DNA from 2 places in the Nocardioides scoriae genome. Region 1 is predicted to be linked to the other one. Evidence: predicted binding sites of a transcription regulator. Region 1 holds the regulator's gene; the other holds the start of a gene.

Region 1 (9,500 bases):
AGCTGTTGAGGTGAAGGATGCGTCGACTGAGCCGCGTGGTGACCAGTGTGACGAGCGTGGTGTCGCTGGCCGTGCTCGCGGGGTGCGGCGGGAGCCCTCCCGAGGCCGCCCCGGCGCCCACGCCGTCGCCCCCCACGGAGACCGCCACCCCCGAGCCTGCGGCCCCGACCCCTCCAGCAGGCCTGTCGACCAAGTCTGAATCGGGCGCCAAAGCAACGGTCGCCTACTTCTTGGCCAGCATGGCCTTCGCTGGGGACAGCGGAGATGTGTCGAACTTTCGACAGACGTTCACCGACGAGTGCACTAAGTGCGAGGCCATCGCGCGGGGAATCGAGCGTACTTACAAGTCAGGCGGATACATCCGCGGCGGCGCGTGGAAGCCGAGCTACCTCAAGTTCTATTCGATCCAGGGTGACATCGCATATATCGATGCAGGGGTCGCCTATTCCCCTCAGGAGTACAAGCCCAAGGCTGGAAGCCCAACTCAGAAGGCCCCAGGGGGACAACGCGTTCTCAAGGCCTTTCAGCTTCGTTGGATCGCCGGCGAGTGGCGCGTAGGAGCCTTGGATCCCGAAGCATGATGCGCCGACTCCTCTACATCACGGCACTGCTCCTCTTCGCATGTTGTCCAGTTGCATCCGCCGACACGGACGTCCGTCCAGGCCCGGCGAACACGTTTGAAACGTGGACCAAGGAGGCCAAGCAGCAATCACTGATCGATTCGCAGAACCCTGCTTCACCTCAGATCTCAAGGGCGCAAAGGCCAGCGATGAACAGCAGCCAGCCCATAGTGACCTATGACTACCGAAACCCCTGCGACTCAGGAGTCGGGAATCCCGCCACGGGCGCGGGCGTCTGCCCCAACACTTGTCCGCCGGGAAGCACCCAGTACCGACAGTGGCAGATCAGCCCCGCTGGTGAGACCCCACTGGGCTTCGTGTGCACCGGAGCAGGTGAGCCAGCTCCCGCGGCGAATGCCGCCGCCCCTCCCCCGCCCCAGGTGACCGATGCGATGGTGCTGGCGGCGTTCCGGAGGATCCCGCTGCCGGAGCTGCGGGCGCAGAGCCAGCCGGCCGACAAGACGCTCATCAACTTCGACACCATCTTCTTCACGCAGGCCGAGCCGCTGACGCGCGAGCTCACGCTGCTGGGGCAGGACGTCCGGCTGGAGATCGAGCCCAGCACGTTCGTGTGGGACCACGGCGACGGGACGACCAGCACGACGAGGACGCCGGGGGCGGCGTACCCGAGCAAGGACGTGGTGCACCGGTACGCCGACGCCCGCGTCACCGTCGAGCACCGCGTGACGGTCACCTGGACGGCGCAGTGGTCGCTCAACGGCGGGCCGCTGCGGCCTGTCGACGGGACCGTCACCACGACCGGGCCGCAGACGCCGCTCCGTGTGGCCGAGGCCAGCCCGGCGCTGTCGGGCCAGCGCTGAGGACGTGCTGACCAGCGCCCGACCACGGGCTCCGCGGCGCTGGTCCCGCGCGGTTCGCGGGGCCACACTGCTCCCGTGACGACCAGGACCTCGCACCGTGCCCGGCTGGCCTACCTGGCGGTCGCGTCGCTGGACACCTGGCTCGCCGGCCGCTCGGACCACGTCGGAGCCCGCCGGTGGACCAAGCCGTTGCTGATGCCCGTGCTGGCCACGTCACTCGCCACCGACCCCCGGGCCACCGGGTCGCCCCTGCGCACTGCCACGCTGGCGGCCCAGGTCGGCGGGTGGGGAGGGGACGTCGCCCTGCTCGGCAAGGGCACCTCGCCGTTCCTGGCGGGGATGGCCAGCTTTGCGGCCGGCCACGCGGCGTACCTCGCCGGCCTGCACCAGGTGCGAGCCGCGCGACCGTTGTGGCAGGCACCCGGCCTGCGAGCCGCGCTCGCCACCTGGGTCGTGTCCGCACCGCCCCTGGCCTACGCCGCGCACCGACGTCAGCCCGAGCTCGGCCCGCCCGTCCTCGCGTACGCCGCGCTGCTCGCCGTCCTCGCCGGCGCCACCACCCACCTCGACCCGGATCTGCCCGTCGACGCGCGACGCCTGCTCGCGGCCGGCGGCTGGACGTTCCTCGTGTCGGACACGCTGCTCGCGCTGCGGTCGTTCGTGCTGGACGACGCTCCCCCGGCCTTGGAGTCGGCCGTGATGGCGACGTACACGTTGGCCCAGTTGATGCTCAGCGAGGGGGCCGCCCGTTCGACGACATCGTCGGCTCGGCACCACTGGACGTCCTTTTCAGCTACCTGACGGCTGTTGCAACACCCGCCAAGTGACTGATTACCCGGACGTCCGGGTAATCAGCGGCCCCAGGACAGACGAACGGGGTGGGACCGCAGCGCGGTCCCACCCCGTCTCTTCCCCCGTGCGGCGACCCGGGTCGAAGAGGTCGTCGCACGTCATGGCGGCCCGTGGCGGACGGGCCGGTGACTCAGCCGCGGGGGACGGCGAGCTTCTGGCCCTCGGAGATCGTGGAGGAGGGCAGGTCGTTGAGGGCCTTGATCTCGTAGACCATCTCGCGGACGTGACCGGGGGCGGCCACGTCGCTGGCGATGTCGTAGAGGGTGTCGCCGGGCTGGACCTGGACGGTCCGCACGGGCTCGGCGGTGCCGCCACCGAGGCTGGCCACGGCCCAGCCGCCGCCGAGGGTGACGAGCGCGGCCACGGCGATGCCGACGAAGGTGAGGGTGATGACGGCGCGACCGCGGCGGGTCAGGCGCACGGCGGCCCGCGCCGGGCGCACCGCGTGCCGGGAGACCGCGGCGGCGGCCGGGGCCACCGCGGGGTGGCGCTGGGCCGGGACCAGGGCGACCGGCGGCACCGGGGCGGGGGCCACGCGCAGCTCCGGGGCCACCTCGCGGGCGGCCGGCTCGAGGCCGATGGCCTCGACGGGCGAGGCGAAGTCGAAGGACGGGACCGAAAGGAGGTGCCGCGACGTGGCGGCGCGACGGACCGTCGTGCCGGACGTGGGGACGACCTCGGGGGCAATGCTCAGCGTGCTCATCGATCAACCTCTTTCGGGGAAGTGCCGGGTCCTCGTGACCCGACGTGGGTGGCGACCCCTGCTGTGTGCTGGACCATGTCTAGCGGCGACCTCTGACAGCCTCTGGAGCACTTCGGCGTCGTCGGGTTCGAAGAGACGTTCGATCGAACACGTGTACGACGTTAGAGCAGGTGTTCGAGCCGCACAAGCATTCCTCGAACAAATGTTCGCCTCGTGCGTCACACCCACCCCACGGATCACGCGACACGCCGACGACGCGCCGCGACACGCACTTCGAACAGGTGTTTGAAGTGCCGCCGCCTGCTGGACTACGTTGCCTGCATGGCGACGCGCGACTCAGACAGCAAGAAGACCGAGACCACGACCCGCGGCACGGTCTCGGAGCTCCCCGACGCCGCGCCCGACGTGACCGGACTGACGCCGCGTCAGCAGCGCATCCTCAACACCCTGCGCGAGTCGATCGAGAAGCGCGGCTACCCGCCGAGCATCCGCGAGATCGGCACCCTGGTGGGCCTGACGAGCTCCTCCAGCGTCGCCCACCAGCTGCGGGTCCTGGAGCAGAAGGGCTTCATCAAGCGCGACCCCAACCGGCCGCGCGCGCTCGAGGTCTTCATCCCCGAGCTGATGGCCGCGCGCCGGGCGATCGCCAGCGCCGACGAGTCCCCCTACGACCCCACGGGCTCCGGCGACGCCATGCCGACGGCCACGATGGTCCCGATGGTGGGGCGGATCGCCGCCGGCGGACCGATCCTGGCCGAGGAGCGGGTCGAGGACATCTTCCCGCTGCCCAAGTCGCTGGTCGGCGACGGCACCCTGTTCCTGCTCGAGGTCTCGGGCGACTCGATGGTCGACGCGGCGATCTGCAACGGCGACTACGTCGTGGTGCGCCAGCAGCCGACCGCCGAGAACGGCGAGGTCGTCGCGGCGATGCTCGACGGCGAGGCCACCGTCAAGACCTTCCAGAAGAAGGACGGCAAGGTCTGGCTGATGCCCCACAACGAGGCCTACGACCCCATCGACGGCACCTACGCCACGATCCTGGGCAAGGTCACCGCGGTCCTGCGCCGCATGTGAGCCGTCTGCTCGGCGGGGGCCTCAGCCCCCGCTGAGCCGCTGCAGCGCCTGGCGCACCACCGCCGGGTCCTCGGTCTGCCACATCGGGGGCAGGCTCGCCCGCAGAAAGCCGCCGTAGCGCGCGGTCACCAGTCGCGGGTCGAGGCAGGCCACCACGCCCCGATCGGTCGTGGTGCGGATCAGCCGGCCGGCGCCCTGCGCCAGCAGCAGCGCCGCGTGCGTGGCCGCCACCGACATGAAGCCGTTGCCGCCGCGCTGGTCGACCGCCCGCTGGCGCGCCGACATCAGCGGGTCGTCGGGTCGCGGGAACGGCACCCGGTCGATGAGCACCAGCTGGCAGGTGTCCCCCGGCACGTCGAGCCCCTGCCACAGGCTGAGGGTCCCGAACAGGTTGGTGTGGGGGTCGCCGACGAACTGCCGCGCGAGCTCGGGCAGCTGCGCGTCGCCCTGCGCCAACGTCGTCAGGTGGGGCAGCACCTCGCGCACGTGCTCCGCAGCGGCCTCGGCCGCCCGCCGGCTGGAGAACAGCCCCAGGGTGCGGCCGTCGGCCGCGTCGACCAGCTCGGCGATCTCGTCGAGGTGGCGCTGCGTCAGGCCGTCGCGGCCCGGCTGGGGCAGGTGGCGGGCGACGTAGAGGATCGACTGCCGGCGGTAGTCGAAGGGCGAGCCGACGTCCAGGCCCTCCCACGACTGGGTCAGGTCGTCCTCGTCGCGCGTCTCCGGGACCGGCGTCTCGGCCGTCACCCGCTCCTTGGCCCACAGTCCCAGCGAGCCGGCGACGGCGTCGAAGTCGCCCCCCAGGCGCAGCGTCGCCGAGGTGAAGACGGCCGTCTTCTCGGCCAGCAGTCCCTGGCGCATCGGCAGGGCCACGTCGAGCGGAGCCACGTGGAGCATGTGACCCCCGCGGACCCGGTCGCGCTCGCTGACCCACAGCACGTCGCGGTCCGAGCCCGCAGCCATCCGCTCGGCGGTGGCGAACAGCTCCTGCGCCCACCCCTTGGCCTGCGCGGCGCCCGGGTCGGCGGGCTCGCCGGAGCCGATGGCGGGCTCCTTGGGCAGCGCGCTGATCAGGGCCCGCGCGGCGTCGCGGACCAGGGCCAGCGCGTCGCCGAGCACCTGCGGGACGGCGTCGAGCCGGCCCACGGGCGCCTCGACGAGGGCGTCGAGCAGCGCCTCGGCGGCGTCGCCGAGGTCGTCGGCCTGGCTGCCCTCGACGTAGCGGGCCGCGCGGCGCGAGGTCCGCTCCACCTCCCCCACCGACAGCTCGTCGGTGGCTGCCTGCGTCACCCGCGACACCAGCTCGTGGGCCTCGTCGACCACCACCGCGTCGTACGCCGGGATCATCGGGATGCCCTCGATGGCGTCGATGGCGAGCAGCGAGTGGTTGGTGACGATCACGCGGGCGCGCTGGGCCCGCTCGCGCGCCAGCTCGGCGAAGCACTCCTGGCCGAAGGGACACCGGGAGGCACCCAGGCACTCGCGGTGGCTGACGCTGACCTGGCGCCACACCCGGTCGGTGTGGCGCGGGGCGTGGTCGCGCTCCCCCGTGCCGCCCTCGCGGGCCTCGTCCTCGACCCACTCGCGCAGCGCCAGCACCTCGGCCCCCAGCGAGCCCTCGACCACGTCGGCGGCGTCGATGAGCGCCCCCTGGTCGTCGGGCACGCCCTCGCGGACGCGGTGCAGGCAGGCGTAGTTGGACCGGCCCTTGAGCACCGCGAACGACGAGTCACCGGCCCCGAGCCGATCACCCACCGCCGCGGTCAGCGCCGGCAGGTCCCGCTCGACGAGCTGGTGCTGCAGCGCCAGGGTGGCCGTCGCGACCACCACCCGGTCGCCGTGCAGCAGGGCGGGGACCAGGTAGCCGAGCGACTTGCCGGTGCCGGTGCCGGCCTGCACCAACAGGTGACGCCCGGTCTCCAGGGCCCGCGCCACCGACTCGGCCATGGTGACCTGACCGGCGCGCTCCTGCCCTCCCAGCGCGGCCACGGCAGCGGCGAGGACCTCGGCGACATCCGGGTCGGCGGCCGCCCGGCTCGTCCCGACCTCCGGCTGCTCGACCACCGCAGCACCCTATGTCGCGGCGGGCGCCTGGCGTCCCGGGCCCTCCCCGGCTGTGGACGGGGCCGGCAGCAGCAGCGGCAGCGAGCCCAGGGCCAGCCCGCCCGGGACCAGCGCCAGCAGGCTCCAGGGCGCCAGCACCAGGGCCAGGCCCGTGGCCAGGACGGCCCCCAGGACCACCAGCCGGGCCCGGCGCACGCGCGGTCGCGAGGCCAGCCGGACCCCGGCCCACGCTGCCAGCGCGGCGAGCACGAGCACGAGCAGCGGCGGCCACCAGCGGTCGCCGAGCACGGGGGTGACCCGCAGCGGCCACGGCAGCCGCTCGACCTCCGGACTGCGCGAGCCGAGGACCGCGTCGAGCCGCACCGGCGTACCCGCGTCGAGCCGCCCGGTCGTCACGACGACGCCCGCGCCACCGATCCGCGGCCGGCAGGCCCGGTCGCCGACGCGGCAGGTCACCGCTTCCGGACGGCCGGGCAGGTCGACGCTGAGCCGCGAGCGCAGCACCGGCATCCCCCAGCCCGCAGGCAGCGCGTCGAGGCGCAGCCGGGCCCGGTCGTCGGTCTCCGAGGCCGGGACGAGCACGCCGGGCATCCTCCAGCGCAGCACGTAGACGTGCTCGCCACCCAGCTCCCGGTCGTGGTCACCCGCCCGCACCACCAACGTCGACCCGGTGCGCTCGAGCGCGACCTCCTCGACCTGCCCGTCGCGGGTGACGGTGACCTCGCTCGGCAGCCGACGCACGCGGCCGTCACCCGGGTCGGCGAGGTCGAAGACCCGGACCAGGCCGGCCCGGGGCGCCCCGAGGCTGACCCGGAGGGTCTCGGCCGCGCTGAGGGTGCCGCGCCCGTCCAGCTCGTACGCCGCCCGGTAGTCGGTCACGGTCGCGCCCCGCAGCGCCTCCGGCACCGGGTCGCCGGTCCGCAGCAGGGGCAGCAGCACCAGCCCCACGAGCAGCAGCGCGGCCGCCCCGCGCAGCACCGACCTCACGACCGGTGGCTCACGGGGAGGGTGGGGTCGTGGGGCACAGGCGCCAGGCTAGGCGCCCGACACCGCTCCGGGGGCGTACGCCGCGAGCTCGCCGGCCAGCACCTCGTTGACCCGGGCCTGCAGCACGGTGCCGTCGCCGGTGTGCTCGAGCGCCAGCACCTCGCCGTGCTCGTGCACCTTGGAGAGCAGGTCGCCGCGGTCGTAGGGCAGCAGCACCGAGACCTCGACGGCCGGGGTGGGCAGCTCGCCCTCGATGGCCTCCAACGCCTCGGCGATGCCCTCGCCGGTGTGGGCGGAGACGACCACGGAGTGGGGCTCGCGCTGCTTGAGCCGGGCGATGACCAGGGGGTCGGCGACGTCGGCCTTGTTGATGGCCACCAGCTCGGGCACCTTGTCGGCGCCGATGTCGGCGAGCACGGCGCGGACCGCCGCGAGCTGGCCCTCGGGGTCGGGGTGCGAGCCGTCGACGACGTGGACGACGAGGTCGGCGTCGGCGACCTCCTCCAGCGTCGAGCGGAACGCCTCGACCAGCTGGTGGGGCAGGTGGCGCACGAACCCGACGGTGTCGCTCATGGTGTAGACGCGGCCGTCGCTGGTCTCGGTGCGGCGGGTGGTCGGGTCCAGGGTCGCGAAGAGCGCGTCCTCGACCAGGACGCCGGCGTCGGTGAGGCGGTTGAGCAGCGAGGACTTGCCGGCGTTGGTGTAGCCCGCGATCGCGACGCTGGGGATCTCGTGGCGCTTGCGGCCCGAGCGCTTGGTGTCGCGGGTCTTCTTCATGTGCGACAGGTCGCGCCGCAGCTTGGCGATCTTGGTGTTGATGCGGCGGCGGTCGGTCTCGATCTTGGTCTCACCGGGTCCGCGGCCACCGATGCCGGCACCGCCGGCGACCCGGCCACCCGCCTGGCGCGACAGGTTGCCGCCCCAGCCGCGCAGCCGCTGCTTCATGTAGCTCAGCTGCGCCAGCTCGACCTGGGCCTGGCCCTCGCGCGACTTCGCGTGCTGGGCGAAGATGTCGAGGATGAGGGCGGTCCGGTCGACGACCTTGACCTTGACCTTGTCCTCGAGGTTGCGCAGCTGGCTGGGGGCGAGCTCGCCGTCGCAGATGACGGTGTCGGCGCCGGTCGCCTTGACGATCTCGGCGAGGCCCTCCACCTTGCCGCGGCCGACGTACGTCGCGGGGTCCGGGCTGTCGCGCCGCTGGTAGAGCGCGTCGAGCACCTCGGAGCCGGCGGTCTCGGCGAGCAGCGCGAGCTCGGCCATGGAGTTCTCGGCGTCTTGCACGCTGCCGTCGGTCCAGACGCCCACCAGGATCACGCGCTCGAGGCGGAGCTGGCGGTACTCGACCTCGGTGATGTCCTCGAGCTCGGTGCGCAGGCCTGCGACGCGGCGCAGCGAGTGGCGGGCGGCGAGGTCGACCTCGCCGGTCGTCTCCTCGCGCTCGTCGGGCCACGTGTCGGGCGGGGCGGGCTCGTCGGACCGGTCGGGCCCGCCGGGGCGGTCCACAGGGGTGGGGTGGTCGTGGCGGTCCTCGTCCCAGGTGGCCGTGGCAGCCAGCTCGTGGGCGAGGTCGAAGGGTTCGGGTGCGTTCGTCATACGCCCTCCAGGTTAGTCCGCCCCCGTCTGGGGTGCGAACGAGTTCTCGTCCACACCTCGTGGTGCGGCAGACGTGGCGCCCCCCACCCCTCAGACTGGGGCCATGGCGGACTTCCGCCGCGCACCGGTGCGCGGCCACACGGCCGGCTCGCTGGCGTGGGCGCTGCTCTACGTCGCGGTGATGGCGCTCGGGCGTCTGGTGGTGCTCCCGGAGACCGGGCTGGCGCTGTTCTGGCCCGCCGCCGGCGTGGCCGCGCTGTGGCTGCTCCGCGGCGCCACCCGCCGCGAGGTCGTGCTCGACGGCGCGCTCCTGGCCGCGGCCACCGCGCTGTTCTTCTGGCACCTGGGCCCGCCGGCGGCCCTGCTGCTCGCCGGCGCCAACCTGGTGCAGGCCCTCGTGGTGCGCTGGGCTCTGGCCCGGGCCGAGGGGCGCAGCCCGACGTCGTCGCTGCGGCCCCGGCTCGAGCGGGCGGCCGACCTGCTGCGCCTGGCCGCCGCCTCGCTCGGCGCCGCCGTGGTCGGGTCGGCCCTCGGCACCCCCGCCTCGTGGGCGCTGACGGGCGAGCTCAGCTGGAGCACGACCCCCGTCTGGGTGGTCCGCAACGCGTGCGCCCTCTACGTCCTGGTCGCCGTCGTGCTCGCCCTGCGCGGACCTGGCCCGGATCCGGACGCCCCGCGCCTCGCGCTGACCGCCGAGCCCCGCGCCCGCGCCGGGCTCGAGCTCGCGGCGGTCGTGCTGGCCACCACCGGGCTCGGCAGCCTGGTCTTCGGGGCCGACCAGCAGCTGCC
Region 2 (9,500 bases), 1.7 Mb from region 1:
GGCGCCGGTGGCACCACCCGTGACCGCACCCTGGCCATCACCGGCCGGATCGCGCGGGAGACCACGCTCCTGCCGATGGCCCACCTGACCTGCATCGGGCACACCACCACCGAGCTCGAGCGCATCCTCGGCTCGCTCGAGGACGCCGGTGTGCGCAACGTGCTGGCGCTGCGCGGCGACCCGCCGGGCGGGCCGGGCACCCCGTGGGAGCGCACCGAGGGCGGGGTCGACCACGCCTCCGACCTGGTGTCCCTGGTCCGGGCCCGCAGCGAGCTGTGCGTCGGTGTCGCGGCCTTCCCCGAGGGCCACCGCGACGCGGCGTCGCTCGACGACGACGTCGCCGTGCTCAAGGCCAAGCAGGACGCCGGGGCGGAGTTCGCCGTCACCGAGATGGTGCTGCGGGCCTCCGACTACCTCGGGCTCGTCGAGCGGGCCCGGGACGCCGGCGTCACCTTCCCGATCGTGCCCGGCATCATGCCCATCCTCGGCCTGACCTCGATGGCCAAGATGGTCGAGCTCTCGGGCCGTGACATCCCGGCCGAGGTCGAGGCCCGGATCCGGCCCCACGCCGACGACCCCGCCGCGGTGCGCGCCGAGGGCATCGCGATCGCCACCGAGCTGTGCGACGACCTGCTCGCCGGCGGCGCCCCCGGCCTGCACTTCTACACGCTCAACCGCTCCCGGGCCACGCGCGAGATCTGGGCCGCGCTGTCGCTCAGCGCCTGACCGGTCAGGCCGGACCGACGACCTGGGCGACCAGGGCGGCCGAGAGGCCGACGCTGGGCAGTCCGGCGCCGGGGGTCGCGCTGGCGCCTGCGACGTACACGCCCGGCACCGGGGTGCGCGGGCCCAGGCGACGGGCGACCGTGCTGCGGCCCTGCCACAGCACGCCGTACGGCGACCCGCCCCACGTGGTGACCTGCTCCAGGGGCGAGCGGTCGACGCGGACCTCGACCTGGTCGCGCACGCGCACCCCGGCCCGGGCGAGCGCCGTGACGACGTCCTCGCTGAGCGCACCGCGTCCCAGCACGGTCCAGGCGTGGGCGCCGTCGGGCGCGGTGCCGCCGGTGGTCCGCAGCACCAGCAGGGGGTCGCCGTGCAGGACGACCTCGTGGGGCAGGTCGGGGACCGGGCCCACCACGCCGAGGTGGGCCAGGACCGGTGGGATGGCCGGCATCGTGCGCCGGACGTGGGTGGCCAGGGTCGGCAGCTGCCGGGGGTCCGCGGCGACCACGACCACGTCGGCGTCCACGGTGCCGGAGGTGGTGCGCACCCCCGCGACCCGACCCTCGCGCACCTCGAGGTCGACCACCGGGGTGGACAGCTCGACGGCCACGCGCCGGGTGCGGAGCCGGGCGACGAGCGCGTCGGCGACGTCGGCCATGCCGCCCGGGGAGGTCCAGAGCCCGAAGTTCTGCTCGACGTAGCTCCACAGCCCCACCCAGGCCGGCACGTTGCGCAGGTCGTGCCCCTCGAGGGTGGCGCCGAAGCCCGCCACCAGGCGCAGCCGCTCGTCCTTGAAGGAGCGCCGCAGCACCTTGTGCAGCGTCAGCCGCGTGCCGAGCAGGGCCCGGGCGTGCTCGCCGGCGAGCTCGGGCGACCAGGGCCGCTCGAACCAGTCGCGGCGCAGCGCGTCCCAGTCGTCGGCGAAGGCGTCGACGTACGCCGACCATGCAGCGCCGGAGCCCGACCCGAGGGCGGCGTCGAGCGCCGCCATCTGGTCGCCCCGGCCGGTGGGCAGGTCGACCTGCGAGCCGTCGCCGAAGACGTGGCGGCGCAGCGGTGTCACCGGCACGAGGTCGAGCTCGCGCTCCAGCGGTCGGCCGGACTTGCGGAACAGGTCGCGCACCACCGCGGGCAGCATCGTGTGGGTGGGCCCGGCGTCCCAGGTGAAGCCCTCGCGCTCGACCCGGCCGAGGGCGCCGCCGAGCCGGTCGCCGGCCTCGAGCAGGGTGACGTCGTGGCCGAGCTTGGCCAGGCGGACGGCGCTCGCGAGCCCGGCGTACCCGCCCCCGACCACCACCACCCGCGCCATGGCGGTCACCCTAGGGGCCGCGTGGTGGTGCCCAGGCGCCTAGGTGGCCGGCTCCACGTCGACCTCGACGGCTCCCGTCATCCGCTGCAGCTCCTCGACCGTGGTGCTGAAGACCGCGGCGGGGTGGCCGGCCGCGGCCCAGACCACGGGGTGCCGCCGCAGCCAGGGGTCGAGGTACGTCGGCACCGGCGCCGGGTGGGCGATCGGGGAGACACCGCCGATCACCTGGCCGGTGTGGCGCCGCACGAACTCGGGGGAGGCGCGGCGCAGCGCCGGCACCCCGATCCGCCGGGCGACCGCGGCGGTGTCGACCCGGTGCGCGCCGCTGGTGAGCAGCAGCAGCGGGGTGTCCGCGGTGCCGTCGGGGTCCCCGGTCGTGCGGGGGTCCTGGGCGGGGACCGCGAACAGCAGGCTGTTGGCGATCGCCCCGACCTCGCAGCCCAGGGCCTCGGCGGCGAGCGCGGCGGTGTGGACCGACTCGGGCAGCACGCGGACCTCGCCGGTGCCGCCCCGGGCCTCGAGCTCGGCGCGGAAGCGGGCGATGGAGGGGTGGTCGCTCATGCGACGGCACCGTACCGGGCGGTGCGGGAGCAGGTCCCGGCCTCGCCGCGCAGAGGCTTGACGGGCTGTCGGAGGGGAGGTGTACCTTGAAGGTGTTCGAACACGTGTTCGAACAACTGCCCCGGTGGGGGGTGACCTCGACCCCCATCCTCCACCGGGGCACCGACAGCGGGTCGAACGGCTGCGAGACGACACGAGGAGCACGACGTGCGGCGTTACGACGACCCGGTGGAGGTGCGCAAGGGCGCGACCGAGGACCCCGAGCAGTTCCTGTGGAGGGGACGGCTCTGGCAGGTGCGCGAGGTGGTGGCCCACTGGGTCGAGACCGGGGCCTGGTGGTCCCGGCCGGCCGCGCGGGACGAGGGCGGCGCGGTGGCGCTGGCCGGATCCGACCTGCTGCGCGAGCAGGAGGTGTGGCGGGTGACCGCGGCCCGGGGCCGCGTCGCCGCCGCCCGCACCGCCGGGTCCGACCCGGGGTTCGGGGTGTTCGACCTGGTCTTCAGCTGGGCCGACGGCAGCTGGCAGCTCGTCCGGGCGATGGACTGAGGGGGACCGGAGATGACGACGTTCGCCACCCCGGCCTTCCTGCCGGCCGCCACGCACGCCTACCTCGACCGGGCGGCGACCTCGCTGCGCGAGGCGATCACCAGCACCGACGTCCCCGAGCGCTACGCCCAGGCCCACGTCTCGGCGCTGCGGGCGACCGCTGCCCTGCTCGCCGCCCGGGCCCGCCCGACCGCGACGGGACGACGTCCCCAGAAGAACGCCTGGGTGCTGCTCGCCGAGGTGGCCCCCGAGCTCAGCGAGTGGGCCAGCTTCTTCGCCGCGGGGGCCGCCAAGCGCGCCGCCGCCGAGGCGGGGTCGCGGCGGGCCGTGACCGAGCGCGAGGCCGACGACCTGGTCCGCGACGCCGACCGGTTCCTGGCCCTGGTGGAGACCGCGCTCGGGCTCACCGAGCACGCCCCGATCCGCGTCGCCTGAGACGCGAGGCTCGCGTGCCCGACCCCTTCGTGCACCTGCACGTCGCCTCCGGCTTCTCCCTGCGCTACGGCGCCTCGCACCCCCACGTCCTGGTGGAGCGCGCGGCGGAGCAGGAGATGGACGCCCTGGCCCTGACCGACCGCGACGGCACCTACGGCGCGGTCCGGTTCGCCAAGGCGGCGATGGCGGCGCAGGTGCGCCCGATCCTCGGGGTGGACCTGGCCGTGGCCCCGTCCGGGGTGCTGCTGCGGCCGGGCACCCGCGAGGAGCGGCCCGTGCGGCCCCGCACGCCGGTGCGCGGCGGCGCCACCCGCGACGCCCGGCTGCCCCGGGTGACGCTGCTGGCCTCCGGCCGGGCGGGCTGGGCGGCGGTGTGCCGGCTGGTCTCGGCGGCCCACGCCGCCCAGGAGCGGGGGACCCCGGTGTGCACCCCGGCGCTGCTCGCCGCGCACGTCGCCGGACGTCCGGTCCGGGTGCTGCTGGGGCCGACCTCCGAGCTCGGCGTGGCCGCCACCCGGCGCCGCGACGACCTCGGTGTCCTGGTGCTGCGCCACTGGCTCGACCTCGTCGGTCCCGAGCAGCTGGTCGTCGAGCTGGTCTCCCACCGGCTGCGCGGCGACGGCCCCGGCACCTCCTCCCACGCCGCCCGGATGCTGGGACTGGCGTCCGGTCGGGGGGCCGCCCGCGGGGTCGGTGCCGCCCCCGGCACGGCGACCGGGCGGGTGCCGGTGGTGCTGACCAACGCGGTCCGCTTCGCCGACCGGCTCGACGCCCCGACCGTCGACGTGCTCGACGCGACCCGTCGCCTGGTGCCGATGGACCTGCGCCACCTCGACCGCCGCAACGCCGAGGGCTTCGTGAAGTCGGGCAAGCAGATGCACGAGGTGGCCGAGGAGATCTGCCGCCACGCAGGCCTCGAAGGCGCGGCGCGCGGCGCCTCCGGGCTGCTCGCGGCCACCCGGGCGGTGGCCGACCAGTGCGTCCTGGACCCGCGCTCCGACCTCGGCCTGGGGGAGGTGCACTTCCCCGAGCTCGAGCTCTCGACCACCGACGTCCCGGCCCGGGTGGGGGCCGAGGCGCCGGCCGACGCCGTGCTGCGGCGCCGCTGCGAGGGAGCCATCGGGTGGCGCTTCGCGGACGCACCCCGGCAGCGGATCTGGAAGCGGCTCGACGACGAGCTCGAGGTCGTGCGACGGCTCGGCTACGCCTCCTACTTCCTCGCCGTCGGCGACGTCAGCGAGATGGTCCGCGACCTCGGCATCCGCAGCGCGGCCCGGGGCTCGGGCGCGGGCAGCCTGGTCAACTACCTGCTCGGCATCTCCGGCGTCGACCCCATCCGCCACGGCCTGCTGATGGAGCGCTTCCTCTCCCCGCTGCGACGCTCGCTGCCCGACATCGACGTCGACGTGGAGTCGGCCCGCCGGCTCGAGGTCTACGACGCGATCCTCGAGCGCTACGGCAGCGAGCGCTGCGCCACCGTCTCGATGATGGACACCTACAAGGTGCGCCACGCGATCCGTGACGTCGGGGCGGCGCTCGGCATGCCGCCCGGCGAGATCGGTGCCCTGGCCACGTCGTTCCCCCACGTCCGCTCCCGGGACGCACGGATGGCGCTGCGCGACCTGCCCGAGCTGCGTGCCACCGGGCTGGCGCGGGAGGCGGCCGCCGGCGACTGGGGCAGCTTCGACCAGTTCTTCGCGCTGGTGGAGAGCCTCGACGGGCTGCCGCGCCACATCGCGATGCACCCGTGCGGCGTGCTGCTGTCCGACCGCACCCTGCTCGACCGCACCCCGGTCGAGCGCAGCTCCCTCGGCTACCCGATGAGCCAGTTCGACAAGGACGACGTCGAGGACCTGGGGCTGCTCAAGCTCGACGTGCTCGGCATCCGGATGCAGTCCTCGATGGCCCACGCGGTCACCGAGATCGAGCGGGTCGAGGGCCACCACGTCGACCTCGACGACGAGGCGCAGGTGCCCTTCGACGACCCGACGACCTACACCATGATCTCCAGCGCCAAGACCCTCGGCATCTTCCAGATCGAGTCGCCGGGCCAGCGCGAGCTGGTCGGCAAGACGGGCATCGACGACTTCGCCGACATCATCACCGACATCTCGCTGTTCCGGCCCGGGCCGGTGAAGAGCGACATGATCACGCCCTACCTGGAGGCCAAGCAGGGCTGGCGGATGCCCCACTACCTCCACGACGACCTGCGTCCCATCCTCGGCGGCACCCGGGGGGTGGTGGTCTTCCACGAGCAGGTGATCGAGATCATCGCCTGCTTCGCCGGGTGCAGCTACGCCGAGGGCGACGAGCGGCGCCGCTCGCTCGGCGACCGCGACGGCGTGGCCGCCACCCGGGCGTGGTTCGTGCCACGGGCGCTGGGCCGGGGCTACGAGCCCGCGGTCGTCGAGCGGATCTGGGCGGTCGTGGAGGCCTTCGCCTCCTTCGGCTTCTGCAAGGCCCACGCGGCCGCCTTCGCGCTGCCCACCTTCCAGTCGGCCTGGCTCAAGGCCCACTACCCGGCCCACTTCATCGCCGGGCTGCTCACCCACGACCCGGGGATGTACCCCAAGCGCCTGATCCTCGACGACGCCCGCCACCTCGGCATCGCGGTGCTGGGGCTCGACGTCAACGCCAGCGCCGCGGCGTACACCGTGGAGAAGGGGGTCGAGACCGGCAGCAGCGGCTACGGCATCCGCATCGCCCTGGGCGAGGTGCGCGGGATCGACGACGCGGAGGTGCAGCGGGTCACGGCCGGGCGGCTGGGCGCGCCGTACGCCTCGCTCACCGACTTCTGGCAGCGCACCCGGGTCTCGCGCCCGGTCGTGGAGCGGCTGGTGCAGGCGGGGGGCTTCGACAGCGTCTACGGCCTCGGCGCCGCCGACGGCACCGGCCGGCGCGACCGGGTGACCCGGCGCGACCTGCTGCTCGAGGTCGGGGACCTCGACCGGCTGCAGCGGGCGGCGTCGCGCGGTCCTCAGCGGCGCGCCCGCGGGCTGTCGCGTCCCCGGTCGCGGCAGGGCCCGGAGGAGTCCACCGGGGCCGGTCCCGGGTCGGTGCAGCTGACCCTCGACCTGGGCGGGCCCGTCCGGCAGCAGGTGAGCGGGCTGCCCGAGATGACCGGGGCGGACCGGGTGCGCGCCGAGCTCGACGTCCTGGGGCTCGACGCCAGCCGCCACGTGGTCGACTTCCACGCCGACTTCCTGTCGGCCCTCGGCACCACCCGCTCGGCCGACCTGCTGGGCGCCCGCAGCGGTCGCGAGCTGCTGGTCGCCGGGGTCAAGGTCGCCACCCAGACCCCACCGATCCGCTCCGGCCGATGGGTCGTCTTCCTCACCCTCGACGACTCCACCGGCCCGGTCGACGCGACCTTCTTCGAGGACGCCCAGGGGCCCTACGCCGCGACCGTCTTCGGCTGCTGGCTGGTCGTGGTGCGCGGCGTGCTGCGCCGCACCGGCCGTCGTGGGGTCTCGCTGCGCGCGACCGGGGCCTGGGACCTCGGCGCCCTGCACGACCTGTGGACGGCCGAGGGGATGGCCGCGGTCCACGCCGAGATGCTCCGGGTGCCGCGCGGCTTCGGGCCGGCCGGCGTCGCGGACCCCGCACGGGCCGACACCGGACCCAGCCGGGTGGTGGTGCACACCAGCGGCTTCCGGATGTCGCCGTACGCCGACGTCCGGCCCGCCGGCGAGAGCGCCGCCGTGGTGACGGGCACGGTGGCGCGCAAGCTGTGGCACCGCAGCCCCGGGAGCGCCGGATGAGCCACCCGCACCCCCTAGGGTGGGCGCCATGGAACGCCCCCTCGAACGCCGCAACGCCGTCCGCACCGCCGTGGTGTGGGACGCCGTGCAGTCGGTCCTCGAGGGAGGCGAGCGCCAGGTCCTCGACATCGGCGGCGGCACCGGCGGGTTCGCCGTGCGGGTGGCCCGGCTCGGCCACCAGGTCACCGTCGTGGACCCCAGCCCCGACGCCCTCGCCGCCGCTGCCCGTCGCGCCCACGACGAGGGCGTCTCGGCCCGGGTCACCGGTGTCCAGGGAGACCTCGGCACCCTCGCCGAGGCGGTCCCCGAGGGCGGGGTCGACCTGGTGCTGTGCCACGGGGTGCTCGGCCTCGTCGAGGACCCGGCCGCCGCGCTCGCCGCGATCGCCGCGGTGCTGCGCCCCGGCGCGACCCTCTCCCTGCAGGTCGGCCAGCGCCACGCCGCCGTGCTCGCCCGGGCCATGGCCGGCCACTTCACCCAGGCCCTGCAGCTGCTCACCTCGACCGACGACGGCACCCCCCACCCCGGCGAGCGGCGCTTCACCCACGACGAGCTGCGCGACCTGCTCGTCGCGGGCGGCTTCACCCCGACGGCCTTCCACGGCGTCCGGGTCTTCACCGACCTGGTGCCCTCCTCGCTGCTGGACCTCGAGCCCGGTGCCAGCGCCGCGCTGCTCGAGCTCGAGCGGGCCGCCGCCCAGCGGCCCGAGTACCTCACCGTGGCCAGCCAGCTGCACGTGCTCGCCACCCGCTGACCGGCTCGCCGGTCCTCCCGCGGGCCGGCTCCGGTGAGCCCGGACCGCGCGCAGGACCGCTCGCACGACTGCCCGATCCTGCACGTCGACATGGACGCCTTCTACGCCTCCGTGGCGATCCGCGACCGCCCCGAGCTCCACGACGTCCCGGTGATCGTGGGGGGAGGACACCGCGGGGTGGTGCTGGCGGCCAACTACCCGGCCCGCCGCCACGGCGTCCGCTCGGCGCTGCCGATGACCCGGGCCAGGAGGATGTGTCCCGAGGCCGTGGTGCTGCCACCGGACTACGACGAGGTCGAGTCGGTCTCCTCCTCGGTGATGGAGATCTTCCGCCAGGTCACCCCGGTCGTGGAGGCGGTCTCGCTCGACGAGGCGTTCCTCGACGTCTCGGGGTCCTGGCGTCGCCTCGGCACCTCGCGCGAGATCGCCGAGCACGTCCGGGCACGGGTGTCCGACGAGCAGCGCGTCACCTGCTCGGTGGGGGTCGCCGGCTCGGTCTCGGTGGCCAAGCTGGCCAGCCGTCGGGCCAAGCCCGACGGCGTGGTGGTGGTCCCGCCCCGGGAGGTGACCGCCTTCCTGCACCCCCTCGACGTCGGTGAGCTCTACGGCGTGGGGGAGAAGACCCGCGAGCAGCTGCACCGCCTCGGTCTCCGCACGGTCGGCCAGGTCGCCCACACGCCGGTGGCCACGCTCCAGCGGGGGATCGGCGCCGCAGCCGGGGCCCACCTGCACCACCTCGCCTGGGGCACCGACCGGCGCACGCTGACACCTCGGCGGCCCACCCACGAGCCCGACCGGAGCATGGGGGCCGACGAGACCTTCGGTCGCGACACCGACGACCGGGCCGTGGTGGTGCGCGAGCTGCTCCGGCTCACCGCCAAGGTCACCCACCGGATGCGCACCGCGGGGGTCGCCGGCCGCACGGTCACGATCCGGGTGCGGTTCTCCGACTTCACCACGATCACCCGCTCCCGGACCCTGCCCGACGCCACCGACGTGACCGGGGAGGTGCACGCCACCGCGGTGGGCCTCTTCGACGCGCTGGGGCTGCAGCGGGCCCGGATCCGGCTGGTCGGCGTGCGCGTGGAGGGGCTGGTGCCCCGGGGCTCGGTCCAGCGCCAGCTCGTCCTCGGCGCGCGGGAGCGGGGCTGGGAGGACGCCGACCGGGCGGTCGACGCCGCGGCGTCCCGGTTCGGCGGCGGCGCCGTACGTCGCGCCACGCTGCTGCTGGGCGACCGGCCGTGAGCACCCGCGACCGGCTCCGCGCACCACGCCGCGCCGGGGCGGAGGTCCTTTCTGGTCACGATTTCCGATCTCGGCTACCGCCGCGCCCACGGCCTGCCTAGACTTCCAGGAGAGTCACCCAGGGCCAGTCACGCGGGAGGATGCCGTGCCACTCTCCGAAGAG

The links. Region 1 encodes LexA, which represses DNA repair genes until DNA is damaged. Its sites were predicted from a motif close to TCGAACANNTGTTCGA; they were not measured.
Region 2: a site for LexA is predicted at 2,693-2,708, ahead of BLU55_RS00335 (DUF6504 family protein). Genes of this name have one in related genera too.

What each region holds. Positions count from the first base shown of each region.
Region 1 covers NZ_LT629757.1:1,779,516-1,789,015, forward strand. The annotation lists gene BLU55_RS19440 (DUF6318 family protein) at 36-581, shown strand; gene BLU55_RS08480 (hypothetical protein) at 1,001-1,441, shown strand; gene BLU55_RS08485 (lysoplasmalogenase) at 1,517-2,242, shown strand; gene BLU55_RS08490 (LysM peptidoglycan-binding domain-containing protein) at 2,424-2,996, opposite strand; gene lexA (transcriptional repressor LexA) at 3,318-4,070, shown strand; gene BLU55_RS08500 (ATP-dependent DNA helicase) at 4,092-6,131, opposite strand; gene BLU55_RS08505 (DUF2207 domain-containing protein) at 6,141-7,118, opposite strand; gene hflX (GTPase HflX) at 7,167-8,711, opposite strand; gene BLU55_RS08515 (ATP-binding protein) at 8,815-9,500, shown strand, end outside.
Region 2 covers NZ_LT629757.1:78,693-88,192, forward strand. The annotation lists gene metF (methylenetetrahydrofolate reductase [NAD(P)H]) at 1-726, shown strand, start outside; gene BLU55_RS00325 (phytoene desaturase family protein) at 731-2,035, opposite strand; gene BLU55_RS00330 (YbaK/EbsC family protein) at 2,075-2,596, opposite strand; gene BLU55_RS00335 (DUF6504 family protein) at 2,804-3,142, shown strand; gene BLU55_RS00340 (SAV_6107 family HEPN domain-containing protein) at 3,155-3,577, shown strand; gene BLU55_RS00345 (DNA polymerase III subunit alpha) at 3,592-7,338, shown strand; gene BLU55_RS00350 (methyltransferase domain-containing protein) at 7,367-8,092, shown strand; gene dinB (DNA polymerase IV) at 8,126-9,337, shown strand; gene BLU55_RS00360 (DUF3040 domain-containing protein) at 9,483-9,500, shown strand, end outside.